3 regions of the Pseudomonas sp. GCM10022186 genome follow, and region 2 is predicted to be linked to each of the others. Evidence: predicted binding sites of a transcription regulator. Region 2 holds the regulator's gene; each other region holds the start of a gene.

Region 1 (3,223 bases), on a different contig from region 2:
GCCACGCATGATGGTGCCGTAGGTGGCTCCACGGAACAGGTGGGAGCGCTCCTTGACCCACTCGCAGAAACGGCTGATGCCGTAGCGGCCGAGCCCCTCGTTGGAAATGTTCAGCATCTCCAGCCAGGTGGCGTTGATGTTCTCCCAGATGTCCGCGGTGATCCGCCCGCGCACGGCATGAGCATTGATCCGTGCCGCGCGCAGGCAGCTGTAGATGCTTGCCTGGTTATCGGCGTCGAGCGCGAAGAAGTGCAGCATGCGCCCCGCGTTCAGCTTGCCATGACGTTCCTGGTACAGCTCCAGGGTGCCGGTGCTGAGCAGGGACATGGCCAGCTCGTCCAGGCCGTCGCCACGGCCGTCCTGGGGCATCAGCGACAGGGAGTAGCTGACCTCCAGCATGCGCGCCAGGTTCTCCGCGCGCTCCAGGTAGCGGGACATCCAATAGAGTTCGGAGGCTGTTCTGGAAAGCATGGTCAGTCCTCCACTATCCAGGTGTCCTTGGTGCCGCCGCCCTGGGACGAGTTCACCACCAGCGAGCCCTCGCGCAGCGCCACGCGGGTCAGGCCGCCGGGCACCAGGCGGGTTTCCCGGCCGGAAAGGACGAAGGGCCGCAGGTCGATATGACGCGGGGCGATGCCCTGCTCGACGAAGGTCGGGCAGGTGGACAGACACAGTGTGGGCTGGGCGATGTAGGCCTCGGGGCGGGCCTTGAGGCGCTCGCGGAAAGTCTCGATCTCCTTGGCGCTGGCCGCCGGCCCCACCAGCATGCCGTAGCCGCCGGAGCCCTGGGTTTCCTTGACCACCAGTTCTGGCAGGTGGGCCAGCACGTGGGACAGCTCTTCGGGTTTGCGGCACTGCCAGGTGGGCACGTTCTTCAGGATGGGCTCCTCGTCCAGGTAGAAGCGGATCATTTCGTCGACATAGGGGTAGATGGACTTGTCGTCCGCCACCCCGGTGCCGATGGCGTTGGCCAGCACCACGTTGCCGGAGCGGTAGGCGGCCAGCAGGCCGGGCACGCCCAGCATGGATTCGGGATTGAAGGCCAGCGGATCGAGGAAGGCGTCGTCCAGCCGGCGGTAGATCACGTCCACCGGCTGGGGACCGGAGGTCGTGCGCATGAACACCCTATCGTCACGCACGAAGAGATCGGCCCCTTCCACCAGTTCCACCCCCATCTCGCGGGCGAGGAAGGCGTGCTCGAAGTAGGCGCTGTTGAAGCGGCCCGGCGTCAGCACCACCACGCTGGGGTTGTCCAGGGGGCTCGAACTTTTCAGGGTATCGAGCAGCAGGTTCGGGTAGTGGTCGATGGGGGCGATGCGCTGGGCGGCAAAGAGTTCCGAGAACAGCCGCATCATCATCTTGCGGTCTTCCAGCATGTAGCTGACGCCGCTCGGGGTGCGCAGGTTGTCCTCCAGGACGTAGTAGGTGCCATCGCCATCGCGCACCAGGTCCACGCCGGCGATATGGGCGTAGATGTCACGGTGCAGGTCCAGGCCCTGCATGGCGATCTGGTAGCCCTCGTTGGCCAGTACCTGTTCGGCGGGAATGATCCCGGCCTTGATGATCCGCTGGTCGTGGTAGAGGTCGGCGAGGAACTGGTTCAGCGCCTTGACGCGCTGGATGCAGCCCTTCTCCACCACCCGCCATTCGCTCATGGGAATCGCGCGGGGAATGGTGTCGAAGGGAATCAGGCGTTCGGTGCCCTGCTCGTCGCCATACAGGGTGAAGGTGATACCGGCGCGGTGGAACAGCAGGTCTGCCTCACGGCGCCGCTGGGCCAACAGTTCCTCGGGCGTGTCCGCCAGCCAGCGCGCGAATTCCCGGTAATGCGGACGGCATTCGCCACTCGCGTCATACATCTCGTCATAGAAAGTGCGGGACATGCCTAACTCCTTGTCGCCACGGGCAATTACGCAATCGCAAGCCCCGTGCCATCGCAACAACCATTTGGATTTCAACAACTTGCAGCACACACGCAGTCGTCACGCCCCAGACTGGTGCAGCCCGCGATGCGAAGCTGCCAGTGTCGCCCCGTTTGGCGGCGGTACTGGGTTGGACGAATTGCGACGGCGAGATGTTTCCCCTCATTCCACCCGGGGGCACCACCATCCCTGGAACAGACAGTCTAGCCCGGCCGCGCCCGGCCACTAGGTCCTGATTGTTCTATGCATATGTTGCGATTTGGAATTTGCCCTATAACCCGACGACCTATAGCCATGAAGCAGCCGCCATGGACGACGTGGCCGGGCCGTATTTCAAAGAGCCCGAGAGACTTCCATACTTGCCCAACCCCCTGCCTCCACCCTTGCCCCCCGGAGGAAGCCCGTCATGCTCACCGTCGGAGACAAGCTGCCCGCGTTCGATCTATTGGCAGTGGACCAGGACTCGGAACACGCCCCAAACCCGGAGAATGCCTTCAAGCGGATCAGCCAGGATAGCTACCCCGGCAAGTGGAAGGTGCTGTTCTTCTGGCCCAAGGACTTCACCTTCGTGTGCCCTACCGAGATCAAGGCCTATGGCGACCTGCTCGAGCAGTTCAACGACCGCGACACCCAACTCATCGGCGCCTCCACCGACAGTGAATTCGCGCACCTCGCCTGGCGCCGCGACCACCAGGATCTCAAGGGGTCGAGCTTCCCCTGGCTGGCCGACATCAAGCACGAGCTGGCTGGCGCACTGGGCATCCTCCATCGCCAGGAGGGCGTGGCCCTGCGCGCGACCTTCATCATCGATCCGGACAATCACATCCGCCATGTCTCGGTGAACGACCTCTCCGTGGGGCGCAATCCCCAGGAGACCCTGCGCCTGCTCGACGCCCTGCAGACCGACGAGCTCTGCCCCTGCAATTGGCACAAGGGCGAGGCCACCATTCATTTCTGAACGCGCCGCGAGGCCTCGCCACCTGCGCGGGCCTGTCCTCCCACCAGCGCTCCGGATTTCCTCCGCCCATAAAAAACCGCGGCCGGAGCCGCGGTTCTTGTTCAGCTGGTCAGTCTCAGTGAGCCAGCAGCGAACCACCGACCTTGCCCGCCAGCTTCTCGGGCTTGATCAGGAAGCGCGCCAGCGCCGGCAGCAACCACAGGGCGCCGAACATGTTCCAGAGCAGCATGAAGGTCAGCATCAGGCCCATGTCGGCCTGGAACTTGATGGCCGAGAAGATCCAGGTGGCGACACCGATGGCCAGGCAGAGACCGGTGAAAAGCACCGCCTTGCCGGTGGACTT
Region 2 (3,223 bases):
CCGACAGCGCCGAGCTCGATGACAAGCAAGGTGTCGCGGTCTACCGCGGCAATGTGGTGATCACCCAGGGCACCCTGAAGATCACCGGCGACACTGTCACCATCACCCAGGACGCCAACGGCGACGTCGAAGTCTTCACCTCGGTGGGCAAGCCTGCCTACTACGAACAGAAGCCGGCGGTGGACAAGGAAATCGTCAAGGCCTATGGCCTGACCATCCAGTACTTCGCCGCCAACGAGCGCATCATCCTGCTCGACCAGGCCAAGGTGGTCCAGGAAGGCAACACCTTCGAAGGCGAGAAGATCGTCTACGACACCCAGCGCCAGATCGTCAATGCGGGCCGCGCCACCGGCGCCAATGTCAGCACTCCGCGACCGCGGATCGACATGGTGATCCAGCCGAAGAAGAAAGAGCAGAAAGCACAGTAATGGCGACCCTCAAAGCCCAGCACCTGGCCAAGAGCTACAAGAGCCGCCAGGTGGTCCGCGACGTCAGCCTGTCCATCGACAGCGGTCAGATCGTCGGCCTCCTCGGCCCCAACGGCGCGGGCAAGACCACCTGCTTCTACATGATCGTCGGCCTGGTGAGGGCCGACCAGGGCCGCGTCCTGATCGACCAGCAGGACGTCACCCACCAGCCCATGCACGGCCGCGCCCGTGCCGGCATCGGCTACCTGCCGCAGGAAGCCTCGATCTTCCGCAAGCTCAGCGTCGCGGACAACATCATGGCGATCCTCGAGACCCGCAAGGACCTCGACCGCGCCGGACGCCGCAAGGAGCTGGAAAGCCTGCTGCAGGAATTCCACATCAGCCACATCCGCGACAGCCTCGGCATGAGCCTGTCGGGCGGCGAGCGCCGCCGCGTGGAAATCGCCCGCGCGCTGGCCACCTCCCCCAAGTTCATCCTGCTGGACGAACCCTTCGCCGGCGTGGACCCGATCTCCGTGGGCGACATCAAGCAGATCATCCACCACCTCAAGGCGAAGGGCATCGGCGTGCTGATCACCGACCACAACGTCCGCGAGACCCTGGATATCTGCGAGACCGCCTACATTGTCAGTGAAGGCCAACTGATCGCCGAAGGCGATGCCGAGGCCATCCTGGCCAACCAGCTGGTGAAGGACGTCTACCTGGGCCACGAGTTCCGCCTGTAACCGCAGGCGAATTCGTCTGCCGGACGACTTGCGGTAACTAGGAAAATCCTTCAAGGTCAGGCATATAATTTGCTTCTGGTGGCGCTCAACGCGCCCTGTAGTGGATGGCGCGCGAGCGCCGGCGAATAAGGTGCTAAGCCCCCTGCCATGAAACCATCGCTAGTCCTCAAGATGGGCCAGCAGCTGACGATGACCCCGCAGCTGCAACAGGCCATCCGCCTACTCCAACTCTCCACCCTGGACCTGCAGCAGGAGATCCAGGAGGCGCTGGAATCCAATCCCATGCTCGAACGGCAGGAGGATGGAGACGACTTCGACACCTCCGACCCCATGGCCGAAGGCGACCAGCTGCCCAACCCCGGCAGCCAGGAAGTGAACTTCCAGGAGTCCAGCGTCGCGACCAATGCCGAAGCCCTCGAAGATGGCGAATGGCATGAACGCATTCCCAGCGAGCTGCCCGTCGACACCGCCTGGGAAGACGTCTACCAGACCAGCGCCAGCAGCCTGCCGAGCAACGATGACGACGAGTGGGACTTCACCTCGCGCACGTCGGTGGGTGAAAGCCTGCAGAGCCACCTGCTCTGGCAGCTCAACCTGGCGCCCATGTCCGATACCGATCGGATGATCGCGGTCACCCTGATCGACTGCATCAACAACGACGGCTACCTCGAGGAATCCCTCGCCGAGATCGCCGAATCCTTCGACGCCGAGCTCGGCATCGAGCTGGATGAAGTCGAAGTGGTGCTGCATCGCATCCAGCAATTCGAGCCCGCCGGCGTCGGCGCCCGCGACCTGCGCGAATGCCTCGTCCTGCAACTGCGCCAGTTGCCGTCGAACACCCCCTGGCTCGGCGAGGCCCAGCGCCTGGCCGGCGACTACCTCGACCTGCTCGGCAGCCGCGACTACAGCCAGCTGATGCGACGCATGAAGGTCAAGGAAGACGAGCTGCGCCAGATCATCGAACTGATCCAGGCCCTCAACCCGCGCCCCGGCTCGCAGATCGAAGCCAGCGAACCCGAGTACGTGGTACCGGACGTCATAGTGCGCAAGCACAACGAACGCTGGCTGGTGGAGCTGAACCAGGAGGCCGTGCCGCGCCTGCGGGTCAATCCGCACTATGCCGGGTTCGTCCGTCGCGCCGACTCCAGCGCCGACAACACCTTCATGCGCAACCAGCTCCAGGAAGCGCGCTGGTTCATCAAGAGCCTGCAGAGCCGCAATGAAACCCTGATGAAAGTCGCCACCCAGATCGTCGAGCACCAGCGCGGCTTTCTCGAGTATGGCGAAGAGGCGATGAAGCCCCTGGTGCTGCACGACATCGCCGAAGCAGTGGGCATGCACGAGTCCACCATCTCGCGCGTGACCACCCAGAAATACATGCACACTCCACGCGGCATCTACGAGCTGAAGTACTTCTTCTCCAGCCATGTCAGCACCTCGGAAGGCGGCGAATGCTCGTCTACCGCGATCCGCGCCATCATCAAGAAACTGGTCGCAGCGGAAAATCCGAAAAAGCCGTTGAGTGACAGCAAGATCGCTGGTTTACTGGAGGCACAGGGCATTCAAGTGGCCCGTCGCACAGTAGCCAAGTATCGCGAGTCCCTTGGGATAGCGCCTTCCAGCGAACGGAAGCGACTGATGTGACGCGGAAATTGACCCACGCCAAAGTGTTCCGGTGGCAGGCCCGTTAGCCTGTCTCTTCTACACGGGCAATAAGGAGAAAGCGGTATGCAAGTCAACATCAGTGGACATCAACTGGATGTGACCGACGCCCTGCGCAACTACGTTGTCGAGAAGTTCGACCGTCTGGAGCGCCATTTCGACCGAATCACCAACGTGCAGGTGATCATGAACGTCGAGAAACTCAAACAGAAAATCGAAGCCACTTTGCACATCGCCGGCGGCGAAGTCGTTGCCAACGCGGAACATGAAGACATGTACGCGGCAATCGACCTGCTCACCGACAAGCTCGATCGCCAACTGATCAAGCACAAGGAAAAGCAGCTTAACCGCCAGCAGGGTGCTACCGCCCGCTGACCCCTTCCCCATGATTCGACTCGAGCAAATCCT
Region 3 (3,223 bases), on a different contig from region 2:
GTCGGGGGCCGCCTCGCTTGGCTCGAGACCATGGATCTTGAGCCGGGCGCGCCTGTTCTGTGCCTGGAGATGACCTGCCGGCGGCAGGTCTATCACTGACTGGGTGCCCGAAAGCAAGGTTCGAAAGAATTGCCACCGAGGTGACCGGCGGCCGGTACGCGGGATGCCGCTGCGTCGGCGAATTCCCGCTTTGAGGCGGGTCAGCCTACTTCCCCAGCATGTCGTGCATGGCGATGATCTGTTCGGCCACCTGGATCAACTTTTGCTGCCGGCTCATCGCCTGGCGGCGCATCAGGGTGTAGGCCTCTTCCTCGTTGCAGTTCTTCATTTTCATCAGCAGTCCCTTGGCCAGTTCGATGCGCTTGCGTTCCGCCAGCTGCTGGTCGCGGGCCGAGAGTTGGGCGCGCAGCGCCTGCTCGCTTTCGAACCGGGCCATGGCGACGTCGAGGATGGGTTGCAGGCGGTCGGCCTGGATGCCTTCGACGATGTAGGCGCTGACGCCGGCCTGGATGGCCTGGCGCATGACCTTGGGGTCGTGCTCGTCGGTGAACATCACGATGGGGCGCGGCTGGTCGCGGGTCACCATCACCACCTGTTCCATCACGTCCCGGCCTGGGGATTCGGTATCGATCAGCACCACGTCCGGGCGAATGGCCTCGACGCGGGCCGGCAGGTCGATGGTCAGTCCGGATTCGTCGATGACGTCGAATCCGGCTTCCACCAGGGCGGCCTTGAGCCGGCCGACTTTCTTGGGGGTGTCATTGATCAGCAGGATACGCAACATGGCGGCGTCTTCCCAAGCGGCTACAGGGCGATGGCCCGGACACTGCCGGCCAGCGAGTGGATCGGGAAGCTCCGTGCGTAGCCCGCCGGGTCACTGCCGTCCCAGGTGCGTCCGTCGATCAGTATGGCGCTGCGCATCAGCTCCGGCACCGGGATTCCCAGGGATTCGGCGGCCTGGCAGTAGATGTCCAGGCGCTGCACGCGCTGGGCCACTGCCAGGTAGTCCGGGTCGTCACGCAGCAGGCCCCAGCGTCGGAACTGGGTCATGAACCAGATCCCGTCGGACAGGTAGGGCATGTTCACCTTGCCGTCTTCGAAGAAGCGCAGCGGGTGTTCATCTTCCCAGGCGTTGCCGAGGCCGTCCTGGTAGTGGCCGAGGAAACGCCCCTCCACGGCCGAGAGCGGTACGTCCACGTAATCACTGCCGCTGATGAGCTGGGCGGTGCTGTGGCGATTCTCCTCGCTGGCGTCGATGAAGCGGCTGGCCTCCAGTACGGCCATGGTCAGGGCGCGGGCGGTGTTGGGGTACTGCTCGGCGAATTCGCGGGTTACGGCAAGAACCTTTTCCGGATGGTCTGGCCAGATCATCTGGCTGGTTGCCAGGGTGAAGCCCTGGCCCTGGTCCACTGCCAGGGCGCCCCAGGGGCCGCCGGCGCAGAAGCCGTCGATGCGCGCAGCCTCGAGGTGGGCAACCATCTGCGAGGGCGGCACCACGACCGTGTCGACGTCCCGCAACGGATGGATGCCCTGGGCCGCGAGCCAGTAGTTCAGCCACATGGCGTGGGTGCCGGTGGGAAAGGTCTGGGCGAAGGTCAGGCGTGCACCGCCTTGGCGCACATGGCGGGCCAGTGCCTCGGAACTGGTCACGCCGATGCGCTTGAGTGGTTCGGAGAGGTTGATCGCCTGGCCGTTCTGGCACAGGCCCATGAGGATGGACATCGCGGCGCCAGGTCCGCCGATGCCCAGCTCGATGCCGTAGACCTGGCCGTAGAGGGCCTGTGCCGCGTCGAGTTCGCCGCAGAGCAGCTTGTCGCGCAATGCGGCCCAGGAGGATTGGCGCTGGAGGTTCAGGGTCAGGCCGTAGGGTTGGGCGAAGCCCTGGGTTGCGGCGACTATCAAGGACGCCGAATCGGTCAGGGGCATGAAGCCCAGGTTGAGCATGCACTTCTCCGGTGCATCGCTGCCCGCTATCCAGGCCAGGTTGTCTGCGCGCGTGTTCTGCTTGTCCGTCATCTTGGTTGCCACCTGTCAGCGAAATGGCGCCGATCCGGAGCAGCCGGGGCCCGCCGGTATCGACGCCATCGTCATCACCCCGCTCCGCTGCTGGAGTGAGTGTCGTTGAGGCGGATCAAGCAAGCGATATGCCAGGGGCCGAAAAAAGAAACCCCGCCGGGGGCGGGGCAAGGGTTCGAGGTCGGAGCCACCTCAACGTTCGATGATCTTTCGCGGGATCTGCTGGACGCGGCCTTCGTGGTCCTCGAACTCGATCAGGCCGGTGTCCTTGTGTCTCGTCAGTGGTGATGAGCGGGCCGTCCGTGATGGCAGCTGATACCTGCAACATAGCTGCTGGCGGAGGGGCTGCAAGGCGAACAGGGCTAACCTCTGTCGAAACTGTGCGGTTATTGGCAAGCGGCCCTGCAGCTTGCGCCAGGAGGGGGTTGGCAGGGGCAGGGTTGATCGAATCACTGTCGGTGGTGGACACGAAAAGCGATATCCACCCTGCGCATATGGCCTGTTCGCCGCGGCATGGGGCATATCCGGAGCAAGAAAAAGCCCCGCACGGGGCGGGGCTTCTTCATTACCGAGCTACCGATGCAGGCTTAGGCCTGGACCACCGGGATCTTGGCGTTGGCCGCGGCTTCCTTGTACTCGGCGATCTGGTCGAAGGACAGGTAGCGGTAGATATCGGCAGCCATGCTGTCGATGTTCTTCGCGTATTCCATGTACTCGGCCACGGTCGGCAGTTTGCCCAGGATCGAGGCCACGGCCGCCAGTTCGGCGGAGGCCAGGTAGACGTTGGTGGCGTCGCCCAGGCGGTTGGGGAAGTTGCGGGTGGAGGTGGAGACCACGGTGGCACCGGTCTGCACGCGGGCCTGGTTGCCCATGCACAGGGAGCAGCCCGGCATTTCCATGCGCGCGCCGGCCTTGCCGTAGATGCCGTAGTAGCCTTCCTCGGTCAGCTGGTGCTGGTCCATCTTGGTCGGCGGGGCCAGCCACAGGCGGGTCGGGATACCGCCCTTGACCTTGTCCAGCAGTTTGCCGGCGGCGCGGAAGTGACCGATGTTGGTCATGCAGGAACCGATGAACACCTCGTCGATCTTGTCGCCGGCCACGGTGGACAGCAGGCGGGCATCGTCCGGGTCGTTCGGCGCGCAGAGCACGGGCTCCTTGACCTCGGCCAGGTCGATCTCGATGACCGCGGCGTATTCGGCGTCGGCGT

The links. The regulator sigma-54, encoded in region 2, starts transcription at its own class of promoters, with help from an activator protein. The targets are predictions, from matches to a motif close to ANTGGCATNNANNTTGCTNT.
Region 1: ACFPU0_RS08760 (circularly permuted type 2 ATP-grasp protein) is a predicted target of sigma-54. The motif match lies at 1,917-1,936, and genes of this name have one in related genera.
Region 3: ACFPU0_RS18440 (CmpA/NrtA family ABC transporter substrate-binding protein) is a predicted target of sigma-54. The motif match lies at 2,133-2,152, and genes of this name have one in related genera.

The regions. Positions count from the first base shown of each region.
Region 1 is NZ_JBHSOU010000014.1:5,750-8,972, reverse strand. Features, by position in the region: gene ACFPU0_RS08765 (alpha-E domain-containing protein) at 1-471, opposite strand, end outside; gene ACFPU0_RS08760 (circularly permuted type 2 ATP-grasp protein) at 474-1,883, opposite strand; gene ACFPU0_RS08755 (peroxiredoxin) at 2,329-2,880, shown strand; gene ACFPU0_RS08750 (efflux RND transporter permease subunit) at 2,996-3,223, opposite strand, start outside.
Region 2 is NZ_JBHSOU010000001.1:20,384-23,606, reverse strand. Features, by position in the region: gene lptA (lipopolysaccharide transport periplasmic protein LptA) at 1-428, shown strand, start outside; gene lptB (LPS export ABC transporter ATP-binding protein) at 428-1,153, shown strand; gene ACFPU0_RS00105 (RNA polymerase factor sigma-54) at 1,301-2,797, shown strand; gene hpf (ribosome hibernation-promoting factor, HPF/YfiA family) at 2,882-3,190, shown strand; gene ptsN (PTS IIA-like nitrogen regulatory protein PtsN) at 3,201-3,223, shown strand, end outside.
Region 3 is NZ_JBHSOU010000058.1:47-3,269, reverse strand. Features, by position in the region: gene ACFPU0_RS18445 (ANTAR domain-containing response regulator) at 206-784, opposite strand; gene ACFPU0_RS18440 (CmpA/NrtA family ABC transporter substrate-binding protein) at 805-2,016, opposite strand; partial or broken gene ACFPU0_RS18435 (aconitase family protein) at 2,604-3,223, opposite strand, start outside.